3 regions of the Oerskovia enterophila genome follow, and region 1 is predicted to be linked to each of the others. Evidence: riboswitches for the same ligand, from Rfam matches in the RefSeq annotation. Region 1 holds a riboswitch; each other region holds the start of a gene.
The links. Region 1 has a riboswitch for thiamine pyrophosphate ahead of thiC (phosphomethylpyrimidine synthase ThiC). Riboswitches for the same ligand answer to the same signal wherever they lie in the genome.
Positions count from the first base shown of each region.

Region 1 (7,596 bases):
GGTCGTCGCGGTCCTCACGGTCGGCTTCCTGCTGGCCGTCGAGCGGGTCGCCCTGACCGACCTCGGCATCGTGGTCGAGGGCGGGCCCGACTCCCTGCGGTTCTCGACCGGCGGGCGGGTCGCAGCGATCGTGCTCGTCGTCGCGCAGGCCATGGCGCTCACGCTGCGCCGTCGGGCCCCTCTGCTCGCGCTCGCGCTGACCGTGGTGGGCCAGGTCGCTCTCGTGCCCGTGCTTCCCGCCTTCGTCTCGTTCCAGGCGCCCGCGACGCTCGTCGCGGCCTACTCGGTCGGTGCGTACGCACCGCGCCGCACGGCCCTGTGGGCGGCCGCGGCCGCAGCGGGCGTGCAGGTCCTGCTGAGCTTCGTGCTCGGCGGGCCCGTGCCGATCACCTCGACGGGTCCCGCGCCGGTCGCGGTCCAGGTCTGGGGCGGCCTCGCGTCAGCGCTCCTGACCTACGTGGCCTCGGCGCTCGTGGGTGCGTACGTCGGCACGCGCCGCGAGCTGTTCGCCCAGCTCCAGGGGCGCGTGGCCCAGGCCGAGCGTGAGCGCGACATGCTCGCGGCGCAAGCCGTCCTGGAGGAGCGCGGCCGCATGGCCCGCGAGCTGCACGACGTCGCCGCGCACCACCTGTCGGGGATCGTCGTCCAGGCGGCCGCGGCCGAGCGCCTGGTCGACCGCGACCCCGAGCGCGCCAAGGAGTCGATGCGCTGGATCCGCACCCAGGGGCGCGAGACGCTCGACAACCTGCGCCTGGTCGTCGGCATCCTGCGCAGCTCGTCGCAGGCCGGTCCCGGCGAACCGGGCGAGGAGGCCCCGGCCGCACCGCAGCCCACGCTCGACGACGCGGGCGAGCTGCTCGACCTCGCACGCAGCGCAGGGGCCGAGGTGCGTGACGTCCGTCGAGGCGCGCCGTTCGGGCTCTCCCCCGCCGTCCAGCTCACGGTGTACCGCGTGCTCCAGGAGGCGCTGAGCAACGCGCGCCGTCACGCCCCGGGGCGCGCGATCGAGGTCGTGACCGACTACCAGCAGGCCGCGCTCGTCCTCACGGTGACCAACAGGTTGCCGGTCGCGGCGATCTCGGGCGGCCGGACCGGTCGGAGCGCGGGCCGTGACCTCGACGCGCGCGAGGGGCACGGCGCCCCGGCGGCCGCTGCGGTGCCCGACAGGTCGACCAGCGCGACGGCCGTCACCCAGGCTGCGCCCGGGCACGGCCTCATCGGCATGACCGAGCGCGCGACCCTCGTCGGCGGGACGCTCAGCGCGGGCCCGGTCCCGGGCGACGGCTGGCGGGTCCGGCTCACGGTCCCCCGGCCCGCAGCGGCCGAAGCCGCCGCTCCCACCCCCACCATCCCCGAGCGCTCGGCGACGTCCACGGACGAGCCGGGCTCCGCCGTCGGGCAGGAGGCCCCATGACCCGAGTGGTGCTGGTCGACGACCAGGCCGTCGTCCGCGCAGGCTTCACCGTGATCCTCGAGAGCGAGGGCTTCGAGGTCGTGGGCGAGGCGGCGAACGGCACGGACGCCGTGCGCGTCGCGCGCCGCGAGCGCCCCGACGTCGTGTGCATGGACGTCCGCATGCCCGGCGGGGACGGCATCACGGCGACGCGCGCGCTCGCGGGGCCCGGCGTCGTCGACCCTGTCCCGGTGCTCGTGGTGAGCACGTTCGACCTGGACGACTACGTGTTCGGTGCCCTGGAGGCCGGGGCGAGCGGGTTCCTGCTCAAGGACGCCGAGCCCGACGTGCTGGTCGACGCGGTGCGGCGCGTGGCGTCGGGTGAGGGTCTCGTCGACCAGACGCTCACGCGGCGCGTGATCGACGAGTTCGCCCGACGGCGGTCCCCCGCCGCGCCCGACGAGGTCGCCTCGGGCCTGCTCACCTCGCGCGAGCACGACATCCTGGCGCTGCTGTGCCGGGGGCAGTCGAACGCCGAGATCGCGGCGACGCTCTACCTCGAGGCGAGCACCGTGAAGTCGCACCTGAGCCGCATCATGACCAAGACGGGCATGCGCGACCGCGTCCAGCTCGTGGTGTGGGCGTACGAGCACGGGATCGCGGCGCCCGGCACGAGCTGACCCCGCCCGACCCCGCTGAGTGCGGAGTACTTGTCGCCGATCGGCTCGTTCGACGACAAGTACTCCGCACTCAGCGGTCGGGCAGGTGGCCGGGGCGGCTCAGCTGCCCGCGACCGGCAGGTAGACCCGGCCGCCCGCGTCCGTGAACTCGCTCGACTTCTCCGCCATGCCGGCCTCGATCGCCTCGACCGACGTCAGGCCGTTCTTCTCGGCATACTCGCGCACGTCCGCGGAGATCCGCATCGAGCAGAACTTGGGCCCGCACATCGAGCAGAAGTGCGCGGTCTTGGCGGGCTCGGCCGGCAGCGTCTCGTCGTGGAAGGCGCGGGCGGTGTCGGGGTCGAGGGAGAGCGCGAACTGGTCGTGCCAGCGGAACTCGAACCGGGCACGGGACAGCGCGTCGTCCCGCAGCTGCGCACGCGGGTGCCCCTTGGCCAGGTCGGCGGAGTGCGCCGCGATCTTGTACGTGATGACCCCCGTCTTGACGTCGTCGCGGTCGGGCAGCCCCAGGTGCTCCTTGGGCGTGACGTAGCAGAGCATCGCAGTCCCGGCCTGGGCGATGATCGCGGCGCCGATCGCGGACGTGATGTGGTCGTAGGCGGGCGCGATGTCGGTCGCGAGCGGGCCGAGCGTGTAGAACGGCGCCTCCTCGCACAGCTCCTCCTCGAGGCGCACGTTCTCGACGATCTTGTGCATGGGGACGTGCCCCGGACCCTCGATCATGACCTGCACGCCGTAGGACTTCGCGACCTTGGTCAGCTCGCCCAGCGTGCGCAGCTCGGCGAACTGGGCCGCGTCGTTGGCGTCCGCGATGGACCCCGGTCGCAGGCCGTCGCCGAGCGAGAACGTGACGTCGTAGTCGCGCAGGATCTCGCACAGCTCCGCGAAGTGCGTGTACAGGAACGACTCCTGGTGGTGCGCGAGGCACCACGCGGCCATGATCGAGCCGCCGCGGGACACGATGCCCGTGACACGGCGCGCGGTCAGCGGGACGTAGCGCAGCAGGACGCCCGCGTGCACGGTCATGTAGTCGACGCCCTGCTCGGCCTGCTCGATCACGGTGTCGCGGTAGATCTCCCACGTGAGCTTCGCGGGGTCCCCCTTGACCTTCTCGAGCGCCTGGTAGAGCGGCACCGTCCCCACGGGGATCGGGGAGTTGCGCAGCACCCACTCGCGGGTCTCGTGGATGTCCTTGCCCGTCGAGAGGTCCATGAGGGTGTCGGCGCCCCAGCGCGCGGCCCACACCATCTTCTCGACCTCCTCCTCGATCGAGGAGGTCACGGCCGAGTTCCCGATGTTCGCGTTGATCTTCACGCCGAACGCCTTGCCGATGATCATGGGCTCGATCTCGGGGTGCCGACGGTTGGCCGGGATCACCGCCCGGCCACGCGCGACCTCGTCGCGCACGAGCTCGACGTCGACGCCCTCGCGGGCAGCGACGAAGCGCATCTCGTCGGTCACGACCCCGACGCGCGCCCAGGCGAGCTGCGTCCGGGCGCCGCCCGTGCCGCGCTCGGTGGGGACGGCGTCGGGCCGGAGCCAGGACGCCCGCAGGGCGGGCAGGCCGCCCGCGAGGTCGAACGCCGCGGGGTCGTCCGACTCGGTGTAGGGGCCAGAGGTGTCGTACAGGTCCAGGTGCTCGCCGTTGCTCAGGAGCACGCGGCGCTCGGGGACGCGCAGGTGCTCCGCGCCCGGGACCGGGTGGTGGACCTTGGCGGACCCCGCGATGGGTCCGGTCGTGATGGTGTGCGCGGACGACCCGGTGGTCGGGGCGGGCACGGTGGGTGCAGCTGGTGCAGCGGCGGTGGGCCCGGTGGTTGTGGGCACAGCGGTCTCAGAGCTCATGGCTCTCTCCCTACGTCGGCATGATCCGAACAGGTTCGAACGGTCGGCGGCGCTGAGCCGCCCTCTCAGCTCGCTGCTGCGAGCTCCCGTGGGTGTGTGGAGTTGTGGGTCGTGCTGGTGGTGCGGTGGTGCTGGGTCGTGCGGTGGTGCTGGGTGGTGCGGTCGTCACCGTAGCGCACCGCGCCGGGCGTCGGCGCGACCGTCCCGCGTTCGGCGCTTGCCCGTGAGTGCGGCCACGGATCACCCGTCCGCCGGCGCGCCCTCCGCGATGTCGTCGGACATGTCGGGCTGGTAGACGCACACCCACAGCGCCCCGGCACGGACGCTGACCTCGAGCTTCTTCGACGGCTCGATCACGTCGCCGTCGAGCTGGCGTGGCTGCGGCCGGTCGGAGATCACGGAGATCCGTGACCCGCGCAGCACCTCCATGTTGGGGACGCGCTTGCGCCCTCGCAGCACCCCGACGAGGAGCTGGACCCAGTGGCCCAGGTTGCGGGGCGCGAGGATCGCGACGTCCATCTGCCCGTTGTCGGGCACCGCGTCGGGCAGCAGGTTGACGCCCGCCTGGAGCTTGCCGACGTTCCCGACGAGCACGCTGCGTGCACGACGGCGCAGCACCGGCCGGTCGTCGACGCGCACCTCGACCTTCATCTCGTCGTCGGCGAGGTGCTTGAACGCGGAGACGACGTACGCGAGCGCACCAGCCTTGGCCTTGAGCGCCGTCGGCGCGTCCTCCATCATCGCGGCGTCGAGCCCCATGCCGGCCATGACGGCGAACGCCTGCCCGTCGACCTCGCCGATGTCGACGGCGCGGCGCCCGCGGTCGAGCGCGAGGCGGATGCCGTCCTCCGGGCTGGGCGGGATACCGAGGTTGGTCGCGAGGAGGTTGCCCGTGCCGCCGGGCAGGACCGCGAGCGCCGCCTCGGTCCCGACGAGCCCTTCGATGCAGGCGCGCACGGTGCCGTCGCCGCCGCTCACGAACACGACCTCGGCGCCGTCCTCGACGGCCTGCCGGGCCTGGCCGGTGCCGGGGTCCTCGGCGGTCGTCTCGAGCCAGGCGGGGGCGGGCCAGCCCGCGTCGGCGAGCTGGGCCTCGATGGTCCGGCGGAGCTCGTCGAGCCCCTCGACCCGGTTCGGGTTGACGATGACCGCGGAACGGAGCGGTGCGTGGTCGAGACGTTGCTGGGCGGCGGGCTCGGGCGTTGCTTCGTGGGACGGGTTCACACCTGAGTATGTCGCGGCGCGCGCTGGCTCGCCCGGCAAGCGGACACCTCGGACCTTCCGGGCGTCCTCAGTACCCGAAGACCTGCACCCAGGTGTTGCCCACGCGCCCGATCCCCATCGCGGTGAAGTCGCAGTTGAGGATGTTCGCACGGTGCCCCTCGGACGCCATCCACGCGTCGACCACGGCCTGGGCGGTCTGCTGGCCCGCGGCGATGTTCTCACCGCCGGGTCGCGCGTACCCCTGAGCGGTCACGCGGTCGCCGAACGTCCGCCCGTCGAGGCTCGTGTGGCTGAAGTACCCCTGGTCGACCATGTCCTGCGCGTGCAGGGTCGCGGCGCGGGCGAGCTGGTCGTCGGCCCGCAGGGCCGGGCAGCTCGCGGCCGTGCGCTGCCCGTTGACGAGGCTCAGCACCGCGGCCATGTCCCCGGTGCCCGACGACGGCGCTCCCCCGGTCGAGCCGGCTCCGCCCGTCGAGGTGGTGGGGTCGGCGAGCAGCGCGGCCCGGGTCGCCGCACCGGCCACGCCGTCGGGCTCGAGGCCTCGTGCCGCCTGGAACGTGCGCAGAGCGCGGTCGGTCCCCGCACCGAACTCGCCGTCGGCCAGGACCGTGGCCCCGTGCACCTGCAGCCGCTCCTGGATCGCCTGGACCTCGGGTCCGGTCGCGCCGAGCTGCGGCGGGCCGGTCGGGGCGGGTGCCTCGGGCGCAGCCTCGGTGGTCGGCGCAGGGTCGGGCGCGGGGGGCGTGTCCGACGGACCCCCGGCTCCCCCGCCCGGTCGCTCGACCGTCGGCGCCACAGGCGCCTGCGCAGCGGGGTCCGCCTCGGCGAGGACCGCTCCGCGGGGGCCGTCGCTCCGGCTGGCGCGGTCGGCGTCCCGCCCGAGCGCGGCGTCCCAGCGCGCTCCGATCGGTTCGAGACCCGGCCCCTCGCCGTCGAGCTCCTGGACGGCCGGGACCGCGAGCAGACCGCCCACGAGGCCGAGCGTGACCACCATGACCTGAGGCAGCGCGCTCGCGCGACGCACCTCGGCGCCGGGGCGTGCGTGCCGGACGGCCTCGGCACGGCGCCGGCGCCTGGCCGCGCGCGACGGCGAGGACGCGATCTCCTCGGCACGGCGGCGGGCGGCGCGGGTCTGCGGAAGGTGGTCGGGCACGGGAGAGTCCGGCAGCACGAATGACCTTCCGTCGAGGGAACGTGGGCTGATCGTCCAGTATGCCCGTTCCGTGGGAGCGAGACCAGGCTGCGCACGCACGAAGGCCCGGACCCCTCAGGGGACCGGGCCTTCCACGCACGAGGCGAGCGACGCCGTCGGGCAGGAGGATCCCCCCGCCCGACGGCACGCACCTCACCGGGGCGTCACTGCTGGACGCGGAGCTCGAGCCCTTCGCCCTCGACCTGCGAGCGGTCGACCACGATCGTGTCGCCGTCCGCGATCTCGCCCGCGAGCAGCTTGCGCGCGAGGCGGTCGCCGATCTCGCGCTGCACCAGGCGGCGCAGCGGACGCGCTCCGTACGCGGGGTCGAAGCCCTCGAGCGCGAGCCACTCGCGCGCTCCGGCCGTGACCTCGAGCGTCAGGCGACGGTCCGCGAGCCGTTCGCCGAGCCGGTCGACCGCGATGTCCACGATCCGTCCCAGCTCGTCGAGGTTGAGCGGGTCGAAGATCACGACGTCGTCGAGCCGGTTGATGAACTCGGGCTTGAAGCTCGCCCGCACAGCCGACATGACGCCCTCACGCTTGGCCGCGTCGTCGAGCAGCGGGTCCACGAGGAACTGCGAGCCCAGGTTCGACGTCAGCACCAGGATGACGTTGCGGAAGTCGACCGTTCGGCCCTGGCCGTCGGTCAACCGGCCGTCGTCGAGCACCTGGAGCAGGATGTCGAACACCTCGGGGTGCGCCTTCTCGACCTCGTCGAGCAGCACGACCGAGTACGGCCTGCGCCGCACGGCCTCGGTGAGCTGGCCGCCCTCCTCGTAGCCGACGTACCCCGGAGGGGCACCGACCAGGCGCGAGACGCTGTGCTTCTCGCTGTACTCCGACATGTCGATGCGCACCATGGCACGCTCGTCGTCGAACAGGAAGTCCGCGAGCGCCTTCGCGAGCTCGGTCTTGCCGACGCCCGTGGGGCCGAGGAACAGGAACGAGCCCGTGGGGCGGTCGGGGTCGGCGACGCCTGCGCGGGAACGTCGTACGGCGTCCGACACCGCGGCGACCGCAGCCTTCTGCCCGATCAGGCGCTTACCGATCACGTCCTCCATGTGGAGGAGCTTCTCGGACTCGCCCTGGAGCATGCGGCCCGCGGGGATACCGGTCCACGCGGACACGACCTCGGCGATCTCGTCCGCACCGACCTTGTCGGCGATCATCGGCGCCTGGGGCGGCGCCGTGGCGGACTCGTCGCTGTCGATCGACGCCTCCTCCTGCTCGGCCGCCTGGAGCTGCTCCTGGAGCTGCGG
Region 1 covers NZ_JBIVFZ010000004.1:256,504-264,099, forward strand. The annotation lists gene ACIPWA_RS14190 (sensor histidine kinase) at 1-1,414, shown strand, start outside; gene ACIPWA_RS14195 (response regulator) at 1,411-2,073, shown strand; gene thiC (phosphomethylpyrimidine synthase ThiC) at 2,173-3,852, opposite strand; TPP riboswitch at 3,909-4,018, opposite strand; gene ACIPWA_RS14205 (diacylglycerol/lipid kinase family protein) at 4,159-5,142, opposite strand; gene ACIPWA_RS14210 (CAP domain-containing protein) at 5,210-6,295, opposite strand; gene clpB (ATP-dependent chaperone ClpB) at 6,499-7,596, opposite strand, start outside.

Region 2 (7,596 bases), on a different contig from region 1:
GCCGCGGACCGCTTGACGCCCGCCATCTGGAGCCCGAACGCGACGTTCCCCGCGACGTCCCGGTGCGGGAAGAGCTGCCCCTCCTGGAACATGAGCCCGAACCCGCGCCGGTGCACGGGCACGCCCGCGAGGTCACGCCCGTCCCACGCGATGCTCCCGCCCGCGACGGGCTCCAGCCCCGCGACGGCGCGCAGGAGGCTCGACTTGCCGCAGCCGCTCGGCCCCAGCAGGGCGAGCACCTCGCCCGGTGCGAGGTCGAGGCTCACGCCGCGCACGGCCGTCGTCCCGGGGCCCTTCGAGGAGGCCGGGTCGGGGTAGTGCACGACGACGTCGCGCACCGTGAGTCCTCGGCCCGCCGTGCTCCCGCTCGGGTCGTGCGGCACGTGCGGCTCAGCCGAGCCGTCCGTCGTTCGCTCCACCACCGTGGCTCCGTCCATCAGAACTCTCCTGCCGAGCGGTCGCCGCGCAGGCGTTCCGCCACCATCATCACCGTTGCCGTGAGGACCGCGAGCACGACGCTCGCAGCCAGTGCCATGCCGTAGTTCTCCGCCCCGGGCCGCCCGATGAGCCGGAAGATGACCACGGGGAGCGTGGCCGCGTCGGGCCGGGCCAGGAACGACGTCGCCCCGAACTCGCCGAGCGACACCGCGAACGCGAACCCGATCGCGAGGCCCAGCGACCGGGCCGCGATGGGTCCGTCGACCGCGGCGAACACGCGAGCGGGCGACGCCCCGAGCGTCGCTGCGGCCTCGCGCAGCCGCGGGTCGATCGCGCGCAGCACGGGCAGCACGGTCCGGACCACGAGCGGGATCGCGACGACCGCCTGCGCGATGGGCACGAGCAGCCCCGAGGTCCGCAGGTCCACGTCGATGCCGAGCGGCTTGTCGAGCGTGATGAGGAACCCGAACCCGACCGTCACCGCCGAGACGCCGAGCGGGAGCATGAAGACCGAGTCGAGCGCGCTGATCGCCCGCCGACCCGTTCGTGACCGGGGACGCCGCGAGACGACGAGCGCGACGAGCCCGCCGATCACGACCGCGAGCACCGTCGCGATCGCGGCGGTCCGAAGCGAGTTGGCCGTGGCCTCCCACACGGTCACGCTCAGGGCGTTGCGGCCGCCGGTCGTGCCGAGGTTCGCGTAGTTCGCGAGGCTCCAGCCGTCGGGGGTCTGGAACGAGCGCACGAGGAGGTTGACGAGCGGCAGGGCGATCAGGCCCAGCACGACGACGGCGGTCACCGCGAGCGGGGCCGCGTCGGCCCGCAGGCGCAGCGGCCGGGCGGCGGACGTCGCCGCGGACAGGTGGAGCGCGCGCTCGCGGCGGGTGCGGGTCCGGTTGGCGACGCTCAGCGCGACCACGACCACGACGAGCTGCACGACCGAGAGCACCGCGGCCGCGCGCAGGTCGAGGAACTGCGTGGTCTGGATCCAGATCTCGGTCTCGATGGTCCCGTACTGGACCCCGCCCAGGACGAGCACGACCCCGAACGCCGTGGCGCAGAACAGGAACACGATCGACGCGGCCGACGCGATGGCCGGGGCCAGGGACGGCAGCGTCACGGACCGGAACGCACGCCAGGGCGAGGCGCCCAGGGCGCGAGCCGCTTCCTCGGCGCGCGGGTCGAGGTGCTCCCAGAGCCCGCCGACGGTCCGCACCACGACCGAGTAGTTGAAGAACACGAGGGCCAGGACGATCGCCCCGAACGTCCCGTCGAGCCGCAGGAACCCGAGCAGCCCGCCCTCGACCAGCAGGGAGCGGAAAGCCACCCCGACCACGACGGTCGGCAGCACGAACGGCACGGTCACGAACGCGCGCAGGAACGTGCACCCCCGGAACCGGCACCGGTACAGCACGTACGCGCCGGGCACGCCGAGCAGCACCGAGATCACGGTGCCGAGCACGCCCTGCCACAGCGTCAGCCCGATGATCCGCCAGGTCCGCGGCTCGGAGAACACCTCGGCGAAGCCGGAGAGGTCGAGGGAGCCGTTGCTGACGAACCCGCGCGCGATCAGCGTCGCGACGGGCCACGCGAAGAACACCCCGAGGAACAGCAGCGGCAGCCCGGCGGCGAGCCCCCACAGGAGGACCCGCCCGCCGCGCTGCACGGCCGCGGGCAGGCCGCGGCTCACGGGCATCGTGCTCAGCCGATCACCGTCGACGTCCACGCCTTGATCCACTCGTCACGGTGGGCCGTGATGTCGGCGGGGGCGACCTCGAAGGGCGACGGGGACAGGGGCGCGAACTCGGCCCAGCCCTCGGGCAGCTCGGTGTCCGCGTCCGCCGGGTACATGTACATGTTGTCGGCGATGTCGGCCTGGAACGCGTCGCTCACGAGGAAGTCGACGAGCTTCTTGGCGCCCTCGGGGTTCTTGGCCCCGGCCAGCACGCCCGTGTACTCGACCTGGCGGAAGCAGGTGTCGAGCAGCGCGCCCGTGGTGGTCTCGGTGCCGTCCTCGGTGACCGTGAACGCGGGCGACGTCGAGTAGGACAGCACGAGGGGGCGCGGGCCCTTGCCCTCGGAGCCGGAGAAGTCGACGTAGTAGGCGTCGGACCATCCGTCGGCGACCTTGACGCCGTTGTCCTTGAGCTTGCTCCAGTAGCCCTCCCAGCCGTCCTCTCCGTAGGCGCCGACGGTCGCGAGCAGGAACGACAGCCCGGGCGACGACGTCGCGGGGTTGGTCACGACGAGCAGGTCCTTGTACTCGGGCTCGGTCAGGTCGTCGAGCGTCACGGGCTCGGGGATCCCCGCTGCCGTGAACCAGGCGTGGTCGACGTTGACGCAGACGTCGCCGAGGTCCACGGGGGTGAGCTCGCCGTCGCCCACGGCGTACTGGGTCGCCGAGTCGGCGAGGCCCGAGGGCGTGTAGGGCTCGAGCACGCCCTCGTCGATCGCGCGGGTCGCGAACGAGTTGTCGATGCCGAACACGACGTCGCCGAGCGGCGCGTCCTTGGTCAGGATCAGCTGGTTGACGAGCGCTCCGCCGTCGCCGGGAGCGACCTGCTTGACGGTCAGCCCGGACTCCTTCTCGAACGCGGCGAGGACGTCCTCGCTCACGTTGAAGGAGTCGTGCGTGACGAGCGTGACGGTGCTCGCCTCGGCGCTCGACGAGGTGTCGCCCGCGCCCGTGTCGGTCGTGCCGGCACAGGCCGTGAGGGCAAGCGCGCTGAGCCCGCCGACGAGGCCGAGGCCGATCGTGCGGGCGGTGCCGCGGCGGGTACTGATGGTGTTCATGTGTCCTCCTTGGACGTCACAGGAGGGGGACCTCGCGCACGGGAGGTCCCGTGAGCGAGGCTGGAGAAGCCCGACTTCCTCCACCGGTGCTAACCGGATCAGGTTCGAGGGTCTGCGGTGGTCCGCACTCTCAGCGCCTGTTGCCCGTTGTCTCCGGGCGGTCGGCGCTCCCCTGTCGTTCACCTGCGACTTTACACCGCGGTCCGACGGCGCAGGCAGGGGTCCGGCGTGTGGTCTCGCCCGGGGCGCGCCCCGCCCCGGGCGACGGCTACGGTGGGACCTGAGCTCCGCCGTCGGGCACCTTCACGACGCGCGGCGCGCCCCGCCCGCCTCACCCTCACCTGGAGGTCCACATGGCCGAGAACGAGCAGACCCTCACCGAGAAGGTCGCGACCGTCGCCCTGACGCTGGCCGCGGGCTGGGTCGCGCAGAAGGTCGTGAGCTTCGCGTGGGCCAAGGCCACGGGGCACGACGCCCCCAAGGACCTGGACGACCCCGAGGTCGGCATCATCAGCGCCGTCACCTTCGCCGCGGCCGCTGCGGCCGCGAGCGTGTTCGCCCGCCGTTTCGCGGGGCGCGAGGCCAAGCGCGTCGTGACGCGGCTCGCGGCCCGCGCGTCCTGAGGCCGGGGTCGGGCGGCTCCGGCGGGTCAGCGCCCGCCGCGTGACGGATGTTCCGTAGGGTGTCTCGATGCCCTCCTCTCCTGCCGCCCGACGCCGTCGCTCACCCCTCGTAGGAGGCCTCCTCGTCGTGGGGCTCGCACTGACCGGGTGCTCGTCGTCCGGGAACGGCTCCGAGGTGTCGCCCACGCCGAGCGTGGCCCCGACCGCGGTCGCGCTGCCGGGCGGCACGGTCGGCAAGGCGGCCACCTGGGTGCTCGAGGTGCTCAACGCGGACGCGTCCCCCGACGCCGCGGCGCTCGATCGGCGGTTCGCCCGGTCGTTCCTGGACCAGGTGCCCGCCGCCCAGCTCGTGCCCGTGCTGGACCAGCTCCGCGCGGACCGGGAGTGGGTGCCGGTCTCGGTCGACGTGGTCGACGCGGGCGAGAAGCAGGCCGCGCTGACGATCGTCGGGGCGAGCGGGCAGTTCTTCACGATGCAGATCGGTGTCGACGCGGACAGCCGCATCGAGACCCTGTTCTTCGGCCCGGGCGACGACCCGCACCGCGACCCCGCGGCGAGCTGGGACGAGCTGGGCGAACGCCTCGACGCCGTGGACGCGCAGAGCTCGCTGCTCGTGGCCCAGGTCCTGGACAACGGGACGTGCCAGGCGGTCGACGGGGTCCCTGGCGGCTCGGACCCTGACGAGGTGCTGCCGCTGGGCTCGATCTTCAAGCTCTACGTGCTGGGCGCGGTGTCGCAGGCCGTCGAGGCCGGGACGCTGACCTGGGACGACGAGCTGACCGTGACCGACGACGTGCGGTCCCTGCCCTCGGGGCAGCTCCAGGACGCGCCCACGGGCACCGCGGTCACGGTGCGCGAGGCGGCCGAGCTCATGATCTCGATCAGCGACAACACCGCGACCGACCTGCTGGTCCAGGCCGTGGGGCGTGACGCCGTCGAACGCGCGCAGGCCACGCTGGGGCACGCCGACCCGTCGCTCAACACCCCGTTCCTCACGACCCGCGACGCGTTCGCGATCGCCTGGGGCTCGCCGTCGCAGGCCACCGGGTGGGCGGCGGCCGACACCGCGGGACGGCGCGCGATGCTCGACGCGCTGCCCGGCGGGCCCCTCGCCGTCGACCCCGCGGGAGTGACCACGCCCGTGTGGCAGGACGACGTCGACTGGTTCGCGACGTCGTCGGACCTGTGCGCCGCGCACGTCTGGTTGCACGACCGCGGCGAGCAGGACCCCGTGGTGCGCGAGGTGCTCTCGGCCAACCCCGGCATCGAGGTCGACACGACGGCGTGGCCCTACGTCGCGTTCAAGGGTGGCAGCGCGCCCGGCGTCCTGGCGGGCTCGTGGCTCGCGGAGGACGCCGAGGGCGACACGTACGTCGTGACCGTGCAGCTCGCGGCCACGGACCCGGCCGTGCTCGCGAACCCGATGGTGCTGGTCGACACCGCGGAGAGCGCGTTCGCGCTGCTGGGTGGCGGGGCGGGCTCGAAGTAGGGCGTGCTGCGCGGGGCCCCCGGGCCGAGATAGAACGTGCTGTGCGAGGTAGAACGCACCGCGCACTACCTCGCGCAGCACGTTCTACCTCGCGGTCACCCGGGGACCGGGGCTGACCGTCGTCCTGCCCCGGCCCCGGCCCTGCCCGGGATCTCCGTCGTGGGGCCTACGCGCCGGGAGCCAGCTCCGCGACGGCCTTGTCGATCCGCCGCTGCCGGGTCTCGGGGGTCTTCGCGGCCTCGATCGGCTCGACGAGCGCGCGCCGGCGGCTGAACGACAGCCCGTCGAACGCCGCACGCGCCTCGGCGGTGAGCGCTGCCGCGAGGTCGTCGGGCACGGTGACCTCGCGCGGTGCGTCGTCGACCTCGATCTCGACGTCCACCTCGTCGCCGCCCGACACCCCGGCGGCCTCCCTGTTCTCCGCGCTGAGCGCGATCATGAACCGCCCCTGGTACGGCGCGACCGAGCTGCGGTAGGTGTGCCCGCCGAGCGTGACGCGCACCGGGACGCGCTTGCCCGCGTCGAGCGCGGCAACCACGTCGTCGGGCACGGGGATGCCGGTGGCCGTCTTGCCGCTCTGGAGGATCGTCGTCCGGAATCGCATGGGCCGAGTTTTCCAACGGCCCGACGACGTCGCGCGCCGACCGCTCGACGCTCGCCCCGCCGTCGGGCCGGGTTGGAAGCCTGGGACGGGGAACGGGGGCGGGGACGCCTGGGCCGAGGTAGAACGTGCTGCGCGAGGTAGAACGCACCGCGCACTACCTCGCGCAGCACGTTCTACCTCGCGGTCACCTGGTCACACCGTCGCCCCCGGTCACGCCGTCAGCATCGCCGCCGGGTTGTCGTGCGTCAGCCGACGCAGCACCTCGCGCTCGACGCCGCGCCGGGCGAGCATCTCGGTGAAGACGGTCGGCACGTACGCGAAGCCGTTGCCGCCGTTCTGCACCCACATCTGCTTGAGGAACACGTCGTGGCTCAGGAGCACCTGCCCCGCGAACCCCAGGTCGACGAGCCGGTGGACCGCGCCCGCGGTCGTGTGCGGGTCGGGCGAGACACCCTCCTTGGGGTAGGTGATGTCCATGCCGACCATGTCGAACTCGAGCCACACGCCCCGCTCCGCGACGGCCCGCTGGTACTCGGGGTCCTCGGCCGAGGGGTCCATGTGGCACAGCACGACCTTCTCCGGCCGCACTCCCACCTCGTCGAGCACGAGGTCGAGGATCTCGTGCGCGCGACGCTGCCACCCGGGCAGGTGGATCTGCATCGCGACCTGCGGGTGCTCGAGCTGCGCCAGGGCCGAGGCCCGCAGCGACGCCCGCTCCCCCGCGGTGAAGTCCGGCGAGACGCCGATCTCGCCGATCACGCCCGGGCGGATGCCCGTGTCCCGCACGCCGTCGGAGAGCTCGCGCGAGATCGCTGCGGCCTGCGCGTCCACGGCCTGTACCGTGATGCGCTCGCCCTCGAACTTCTCGAGGTAGGCGCCCGCCCCCATGACGACGTTGAGGCCCGTGCGGCTCGCGACGTCCGCCAGGCGCTCGGGGTTGCGCCCGATCGACTCGCTCGACGTCGCGTCCACGACGGTCCGGCCGCCGAGGGCCGCGAAGCTGCGGATCTCGGCCTCGACGGCCGCGACCGGCTTGTCGGCGATGTTGTCGGCGCAGCAGTACGGGTCCTGGCGCAGCGCCCAGGCGACCGATGCGGACACCGGCTCGCGGACCACGGCCTGGGAGAACTCGTAGCTCGGCGCGTCGAGCACACCGGAGAGGTCGTTGAACAGGTGCTCGTGGGGCAGGGTCAGCCCCAGGTCCTGCGCGGCGACGGGTCCGGTGACCGTCTGGACGAACCCGACCGGCGTGACGTTCATCGCGGGCTCACCTCTCCTGCTTCACCACCGCCGACGGCGGCGGCCACTGCGGTGTCCGCGGTCGTCTCCGGCGACTTCCCCGACGGGATCATGCCGATCACCGCGGCGATCAGCGCGATCACGGTGCCGATGATCGTGGCGGCGTAGATCGTGTGACCGAGCGAGGGGATGGCCGCGTCGATGAGGAGCGAGCCCACGAGCTGACCTGCGGTGGACGCGAGGCCCAGGAGCAGCAGGCCCAGCCCGCGGACCAGGAGCGCCATGAGCGCGATCGAGAGCAGGCCGAGCGGTCCGCCCAGGTACATCCACCACGAGCCGGGGAGCTGGAAGTCGACACCCGAGGTCATGGCGCGGATCGCGTAGGCGATGCCCAGGGCCGTGAAGCCGAC
Region 2 covers NZ_JBIVFZ010000002.1:918,283-925,878, forward strand. The annotation lists gene ACIPWA_RS08580 (ABC transporter ATP-binding protein) at 1-437, opposite strand, end outside; gene ACIPWA_RS08585 (ABC transporter permease) at 437-2,134, opposite strand; gene ACIPWA_RS08590 (thiamine ABC transporter substrate-binding protein) at 2,140-3,231, opposite strand; TPP riboswitch at 3,290-3,415, opposite strand; gene ACIPWA_RS08595 (DUF4235 domain-containing protein) at 3,585-3,854, shown strand; gene ACIPWA_RS08600 (serine hydrolase) at 3,922-5,343, shown strand; gene ACIPWA_RS08605 (YdeI/OmpD-associated family protein) at 5,510-5,947, opposite strand; gene ACIPWA_RS08610 (phosphotriesterase family protein) at 6,158-7,207, opposite strand; gene ACIPWA_RS08615 (DMT family transporter) at 7,204-7,596, opposite strand, start outside.
Region 2: linked by a shared signal. The riboswitch ahead of ACIPWA_RS08590 (thiamine ABC transporter substrate-binding protein) and the one ahead of thiC (phosphomethylpyrimidine synthase ThiC) in region 1 are both predicted to bind thiamine pyrophosphate.

Region 3 (7,596 bases), on a different contig from region 1:
GGTCGTCCTGACCGGGATCACCGGGACGACCGAGTGGCGCCAGCGCTGGGAGCCGACCCGGGCCGAGGTCGACAGGGCGCGCGCCCTCGTCACGGACATGGGGCTCGCCGGCAAGGAGCACGAGCAATGGACCACGCTGTCCCAGGGAGAGCGCGGGCGCACGATCATCGCCCGGGCGCTCGTCGCCGACCCCGCGCTGCTGCTGCTCGACGAGCCGAGCACGGGGCTCGACGTCGCGGCACGCGAACAGCTGCTCGCGACGATCGACGCGGTGCGGGTCGCGCACCCCGAGGTCGCCTCGGTCCTCGTGACCCATCACCTCGAGGAGCTGCCCACGTCGACGAGCCACGCGCTGCTGCTCGCGCCGGGGCGGGTCTCCGCGGCCGGTCGCGCGGACGAGGTCCTGACGACCGAGGCCGTCTCGCGCTGCTTCGCTCATCCCGTCCACGTCGAGCGCCGCCACGGACGCTGGCGGGCCTCGGCGGGTCCGGGCACCGCCTGACCCGACGCCCCGCCTAGGCTGACCCCATGCGCGCGATCCAGGCACTCCAAGCAGGCGGCCCCGACGTCCTCGAGCTCGTCGAGCTCCCGACCCCAGCACCCGGACCCGGCGAGCTCCTCGTCGACGTCGCGGCGGCGGGCGTCAACTTCATCGACACCTACCGTCGGGCGGGGGTGTACCCGATGGAGTACCCGCACGTGGTCGGAACCGAGGGCGCGGGCGTCGTCGCAGCGGTCGGCCCCGGCGTCACGGACTTCGAGCCCGGCGACCACGTCGCGTGGACCAACGCGTTCGGCTCGTACGCCGAGCAGGTGGTCGTCCCGGCGGACGTCGCGATCCCCGTGCCGGAGTCGGTCGACCTGCGCGTCGCGGCGGCCGTCGGCCTGCAGGGGCTCACGGCCCACTACCTCGTGACCTCGACGTACCAGGTCCAGCCCGGGGACGACGTCCTGCTGCACGCGGGGGCCGGAGGCGTCGGCCTGCTCGCGACCCAGCTCGCGGTGCGCCGCGGCGCGCGCGTCATCACGACCGTCTCGACCGAGGCCAAGGCCGAGCTGTCGCGCGCGGCCGGGGCGTCCGACGTCGTGAACTACGCCGAGCTCGACGACCTCACGACCGAGCTGCCCGCGATCGTGCGCGACCTCACGGGCGGTCGGGGCGTCGCGGTCGCCTACGACTCGGTCGGCAAGGACACGTTCGAGGCCTCCCTCGCGTCGCTGCGCCGCCGCGGGATGCTCGTGCTGTTCGGCGGGTCCTCGGGCCAGGTGCCTCCGTTCGACCTCCAGCGCCTCAACAAGGGTGGCTCGCTGTTCGCGACCCGCCCCAAGCTCGACGACTACACCGCGACGCGCGCCGAGCTCCTCGAGCGCGCCGACGAGGTCTTCGCGCTCGTGGCCTCGGGCGACCTCGACGTGCGGGTGGGCGCGACGTTCCCGCTCGCCCGCGCCGCCGACGCGCACCGCGCCCTGGAGGGCCGGGAGACGACCGGCAAGGTGCTGCTCGTCCCGGGCGCCGCCTCGTGAGCTGGGACTGGGTGCCGCCGCGCCCCGGCGAGGACGAACCCACCCGGCGCACGGACCGCCGCCTGCGCCTGGCGCTGACCGTCCTCATGGTCGTCTTCACGGGCGTGCTCGCGGTCTACTACCTGACGGTCGGGCTCGACCAGATGCGCGCGCAGTGCGTCACGGAGCGCCCCGAGGGCGTGTCGTCGAACGAGGTCAGCACGTCGTGGCGCTGGTGGCCGCCCGGGTACAGCTGCACGTACCCGGACGGCGGGACGACGAGCGCCTGAGGACGGCCGCTCGCGCCGAGAAGTGAGCAGATGCCCCCGTTCCCCCCGGATCAGGAGCATCTACTCACTTCTCGGCGCCCCCGACCGGCGCCTCGGGCCAGGTCGGCCGGGTCAGCCCCTGCTCGAAGAACAGGTACTCGTGCATCGAGGACAGCTCGAACGCGCGCAGCATGCGTTCGAGCTCGGCGGGCGAGGCCCAGCGCGCGGCTTCGTCGGCGAACGAGCACGCGGTGCGTGTCGCCTCCTGGAAGGCCGGGTCACCGTAGAGCGAGATCCAGCGCGCGTAAGGATGCCCGTCGAGGTCCCCCGCCCGGCGCACCAGGACGTCGCCGATGTACGAGTACAACCAGTAGCACGGCAGCAGCGCCGCGACGGTCTCCGCGTACGACCCGTTCGACGCCGCGTGCAGGTGGTTGGTGTAGGCGGCGGTCACGGGAGAGGGGTCGACGCTCTCGACCGCCCCCCGGTCCATCCCGGCGTGCTCGCCCAACCAGTCACGGTGCAGCGCCTGCTCGACCTCGAGCGACTCGACTGCCGCCCCCGCGAAGAACTGCCGGGCCTCCGGCGTCGGCGCGAGCTGGCTCGCCCGCGACAGCACGCGCGAGTACTCGGCGAGGTACGCGGCGTCCTGCGCGAGGTAGAACCCGAAGTCCTCGGCGGCGAGGCTCCCGTCCGCGAGCGCCCGCACGAACCCCATGCTCTCGACGGCCTCGCGCCACCCCTCGATCCGCGCCCAGGCCTCCTCGGAGAACACCTGCCTGCCCAGCGTGGGCAGGTGCGCCAGGTGGTCGACGGGTCCGCGGCCCGTGCCCACCGCCAACGCTCCCCCGGCCCGCAGCGCGCCGGTCAACCAGGTCTTCGCGTCGCGCGTCGCGCTCTCCCAGCCGTCCCGTCGGGGACGCAGGGCGGCGACCGCCGCCGACAGCGAGCACCCGGTCCCGTGGGTGTGCACGGTGTCGACGCGGGGCGCGGAGAAGGTCGTGACGTCGTCGGGCCCGCACGCGCCCACCAGGGCGTCGGGCGACTCCTCCCCGGTGAGGTGACCACCCTTCAGGAGCACGACGGCGCCGCTCGCCGCGTGCAGGCGCCTCGCCTGGGCGAGGGCGTCGGGCCAGGTGGTCGCGGCCTGCTCGCCGACGAGGACGGCGAGCTCGGGGAGGTTGGGGGTCACGAGGTCGGCGAGCGCGACCAGCTCGCGCACGGCCTGCTCGGCCTCCTCGTCGAGGAGGCGGTGGCCGCTCGTGGCGACCATGACGGGGTCGAGCACGACGAACGGCGGCTGCACACGACGAAGCCACGCGGCGATCGCGCGTGCGTTCGGCTCGTCGGCGACCATGCCGATCTTGACCGCGTCGATCGTGACGTCGTCCGAGACCGCGTCGAGCTGCTCGGTGAGGAAGTCCGCACCCAGGACGTGGACCGTGCGGACGCCGTGCGTGTTCTGCGCGACCAGGGCGGTCGTGACCGCCATGCCGTACGCGCCGTGCGCCGCGAACGCCTTGAGGTCGGCCTGGATCCCGGCGCCTCCCGTCGGGTCGGTGCCCGCGATGGACAGGACGCGGGGGCGGGAGGCCTCGGCCCCCGGCGACACGCCGTGCTCGGTCGCACCCCGGGTCCCCGGCGCAGGTGCGGGGGTGGGGGTGGGCAGGACAGGTGCGGTGGCAGCAAGCGACATTGCCGACATCCCTTCGCTAGTGCTAGCTAGATCAGGTTCGACGGGTGTGTTCTCAGCCCGGCTCGTGGGAGCGGGCACCCCGTGTCATTGCAGGGAACTCTAGCGGGCGAGGGGCGTCCTGCCGGCGGCGGTCCGCCTGGTGGCGGCACCTGAGGCGTCGCCCGCCTCTATGCTCACCGCATGGTTCGCTCCGCTCCCGCTCGCCGGCGTCGCTCGCGCCCCTCGGCCTCACGATGACCGACGACCTGGTCGCCGGGCTCCTCGACCCGGACCCCGAGGTCCACGAGGACGCGGTCGACGACGCCGCCGAGCGAGCCATGAACGACGACCAGGGCGCCGTCGACGCCCTGCGCGACGTCGTGCTGCACGTCGAGCGATACCCGATCGGCACGTTCGAGCGGACTCTCAACCGCCTCTACGCCTTCGCGGACCCATCGCTCGAACCGGCGATGATGCGCGCCCTCGAGTCCGGGGTGTCGGCCACCTGGTACCTCACGGCAGCCTGCGCTCGGGCGGGATTCCGGGGAGCCGTCCCCTACGCCCTCGCCCTGCTCGGCTCCCCCGTCACCTCCGAGCGGAGTGTCGGCTGCGAGGTGCTCGGTGACCTGGACGCGCACGAGGCAGTGCCGCACCTCGTCGCCCGGCTCGGCGACCCCGAGCACGTCGTGCGGGAGGCCGCGGCCGGAGCGCTGGCCGGTCTCGGGGGTGCCGACGCCGTCGACGCGCTGCGCCGCGAGCTCGTCGAGCACCGGTTCCCGCTCCTGGGGTACGTGGCGAACGCCCTGGGCTCGATCGACCCCGACCAGTCGGTCTGGCTCCTCGACCAGGCGTGCGCACCGGACGTCCACACCCGGTACTGGGCGGTCCGTGCCCTCGGGAGAACCGGGAGCGAGCGTGTCCACGAGCGGCTGCTCCACGTCGCAGCAGACCCTGCGGAGGAGACCGTGGCCATCGCGAACGGCAGCACGGTCGCGAGCGCGGCACGCAAGTCCCTGAAGACCTGGCAGCGCGTGCGCCGTGTCCGCACCGGTACACCGAGCGCGAGCGCCGACCCCCTGTGATGCTGGGGGCACTCAGACGCCCCGGGAGGCAGCATGCGCGTCACCACGGCCGACGTCCAGCGGATGACGTCCGCGCTGTTCATCAGCGAGGGGCCGTCCTCCCGGTCGCGTCAGGCCACGTTCTGGACCCTGCTGATCCTCGCCGCGATCATCGCGTCGGCGGGCGTCGCAGCCGACAGCACGGCCACCGTGATCGGCGCCATGATCGTCGCGCCCCTCATGACGCCCATCGTCGGGACCGCGCTCGCGATCGTCCTCAACGACCACAGGAACCTGACCTCGTCGGCGCTCCTGGTCGTCGCGGGCGCTGCGGGGGTGGTCGCGACCGGGTACGTCGTCGGGCTGTTCGTCCCGATCGAGATCGTCGCGGCGACCAACAGCCAGGTCGCGGGCCGCGTCACGCCCCAGCTCATCGACCTGCTCGCGGCGCTCGCGACCGGGGCCGTCGGTGCGTTCGCCCTGGTACGCGCTGACGTGTCGGACGCCCTGCCGGGCGTCGCCATCGCGATCTCGCTCGTCCCGCCGCTCGCGGTCGTCGGCCTCACGCTCGAGTCCGGGGCCCCGAACCAGGCCTTGGGGGCGCTGCTGCTGTTCGCGACCAACGTCGCGGCGATCATCGCGACCGGCACGATCGTCTTCCTGCTCTTCCAGGTCCGCACGGCCGCAGGCGAGACCGAGCGGTTCGTCGGCCCCCTGCGGGGTGCGAGCCTCGTCACGGTCGCAGCTGCCCTGCTCCTCGTCGCGGTTCCCCTCAGCACCATCAGCCAGCACGTCCTGCGGCAGAACGCGGACAAGATCGCCGCGGCTCCTGTGGCCCAGGCGTGGGCCGAGCAGGAGAGCTGGACGATCACCGGGATCTCCTTCAGCGGGTCGGTCCTGAGGATCGAAGCGATCGGCCCGGCCCCCGAGGCCGATGCCGCCACCCTGCGCGCGGCGCTCGACGAGGCGGGGCTCGCCGACGTCGACGTCGACGTCACGCTCGTGATCGGTGGGACGAGGCGACTGCCGGCGACCGGCTGACGGCCCGACGGCCCCGCCCGGTTGAGCGCGCCCGGTGAGCCCGCCCGGTTGAGCCCGCGCGGTGATCGGCGGATCCTGGAGGTGGGCCAGGACGGCCCCACGACGAGGAGGCCGGTCATGAGCTCGACCCACGGGAACGACGTCTCACCTCGGACCCGCTCGGAGGGTGGTCCGGACCGCGGCCGTCGACGCCTGGTCCTCGCCCTGGCACTGGTCGGCGCGGCCCTCGTCCTCGCCGCGTGCGCCCCAGGACCCAACCCCGACGTCGGCACGCCCACCGCGGACGGCAGCCCGGCGGGGTTCTGGCTGGGCCTGTGGCAGGGCATCATCGTGCCCGTGACGTTCGTGATCTCGCTGTTCACCGACACGGTGAACATCTACGAGGTCCACAACAACGGGAACTGGTACGACTTCGGGTTCGTGCTCGGCCTGGGGCTGTTCGTGGGTGGTCCGTTCGGGGCGTCCCGCGGACGCCGCCACTCCTGACCACCGAGCGACGAGCGACAGTCGCTCAGTCCTGCCGGATCGCCTCGCCGGCGATCTCGATCTCGACCTTCTTGCCCACCAGCAGCCCGCCGGTCTCCAGCACGACGTTCCACACGAGCCCGTAGGCCTCGCGGTCGAACGTGCCCGAGGCGCTGAACCCGAAGATGTCGCGGCCGTACGGGTCTCGCCGCGCCCCGCCGAACTGCATGGTCAGATCGATCGGCAGGGTCACTCCCCGGATCGTGAGCAGCCCGCTCACGACGAAGTGCCCCGCACCAGCACCCTGGATCCTGGCCGCAGGGACCTCGGAGCGCTCGGGCGAACGGTTGCGCAGGCGCGCCCAGCTGAGCATGGCGTCGTCCTGCGGGCCCTGCCAGCGCACCGACGTGCTGCGGAACTCGACGGTCGGGAATCGCTCGACGTCCAGGAAGTCGGCGCTGCGCAGGTGCCCGTCGCGCTCGTCGTGGTGGGTCGTGAGACTTGTCGCGTCCATGGTCGCGGCGACCGTGGACGCGAGGGGGTCGGCCCCGACGACGATCGTGGCGCTCGCACGCGTGAGCTCACCGCGCACCGGCGAGACCATCATGTGCTTGCCGAGGAACCCGACCCGCTTGTGGGCCTCGTCCAACAGGAACGTCCCCGCATCCGGGATCGTCATGCCGTTCCAGAACCGGGTCGGGTGGTCGATCGTCATCCGGGCAGGGCCTCTCGCTCGTTCTCGCAGGTGCAGAACGGCGGTGTCCGCACCGACCGGGTCGGTGTGCCCCTCGAGCATTCCCCATGAGTAGTAGAAAGTTCAACTACTCGAAGGGTGAACCTGGCCACCTCCCGACCACGGTGGACGACGCGAAGGGCCGCTGCTCCCGGAGGAGCAGCGGCCCTTCTGATCGGTCGCGGGAAGCGAGCGGCCCGGGTTCAGCGCGCCGGGAGCGCCCCCGGCATCGGGTCGTCGTCACCGAACCGCGTCACGCGCAACCGACGCGCTTCCGGTCCTGGCACGCTGTCCGTCGAGCCGGTGGCAGCGTCGGACGCGGCTCGCAGCGACTCGGGAGAGTCGTGCGTGACCCGGACGAACGCCCCCGACCACGCGTCGAGCTCTCCGCGCGCGACCGCGACGATCATCTCGACCGTCCGCTCGACCGGGGTCCACTCGGTGCGTCCCACGTGCATGTCCATGGACGCGGTCAGGTCGGTCTGCACGACCCCGGGCGAGACCTCGAACGTCCGCAGCCCCCGGGCATGACCCGACAGGTGCAGGTTCGACCCCATGCGCAGCAGCGCGGTCTTGCTCGCGTTGTAGGCGCTCGCACCGTCCATGTCGTGCGAGCCCGCACCGGAGCTGAGGTCGACCACCCGGCCCCCGCCGCGGGCGAGCATCCGGGGGACGACCGCGCGTGCGAGCAGGAACGGCCCACGCACGTTGGTCTCCATGACGGACCACCACTCGTCGGGGTCCGCCTCCCACAGCGGGACCTCGGCATCGATGCGCCCGGCGTTGTTGACCAGGAGGTCTATCCCGCCCAGCTCGGCCTCGGCGCGCGCGACCGCCGCGTCCACCGAC
Region 3 covers NZ_JBIVFZ010000001.1:1,069,368-1,076,963, reverse strand. The annotation lists gene ACIPWA_RS04750 (ABC transporter ATP-binding protein) at 1-502, shown strand, start outside; gene ACIPWA_RS04745 (quinone oxidoreductase family protein) at 529-1,524, shown strand; gene ACIPWA_RS04740 (hypothetical protein) at 1,521-1,793, shown strand; gene thiD (bifunctional hydroxymethylpyrimidine kinase/phosphomethylpyrimidine kinase) at 1,858-3,468, opposite strand; TPP riboswitch at 3,460-3,560, opposite strand; gene ACIPWA_RS04730 (HEAT repeat domain-containing protein) at 3,702-4,529, shown strand; gene ACIPWA_RS04725 (DUF389 domain-containing protein) at 4,563-5,549, shown strand; gene ACIPWA_RS04720 (hypothetical protein) at 5,667-6,035, shown strand; gene ACIPWA_RS04715 (YceI family protein) at 6,061-6,729, opposite strand; gene ACIPWA_RS04710 (SDR family NAD(P)-dependent oxidoreductase) at 6,951-7,596, opposite strand, start outside.
Region 3: linked by a shared signal. The riboswitch ahead of thiD (bifunctional hydroxymethylpyrimidine kinase/phosphomethylpyrimidine kinase) and the one ahead of thiC (phosphomethylpyrimidine synthase ThiC) in region 1 are both predicted to bind thiamine pyrophosphate.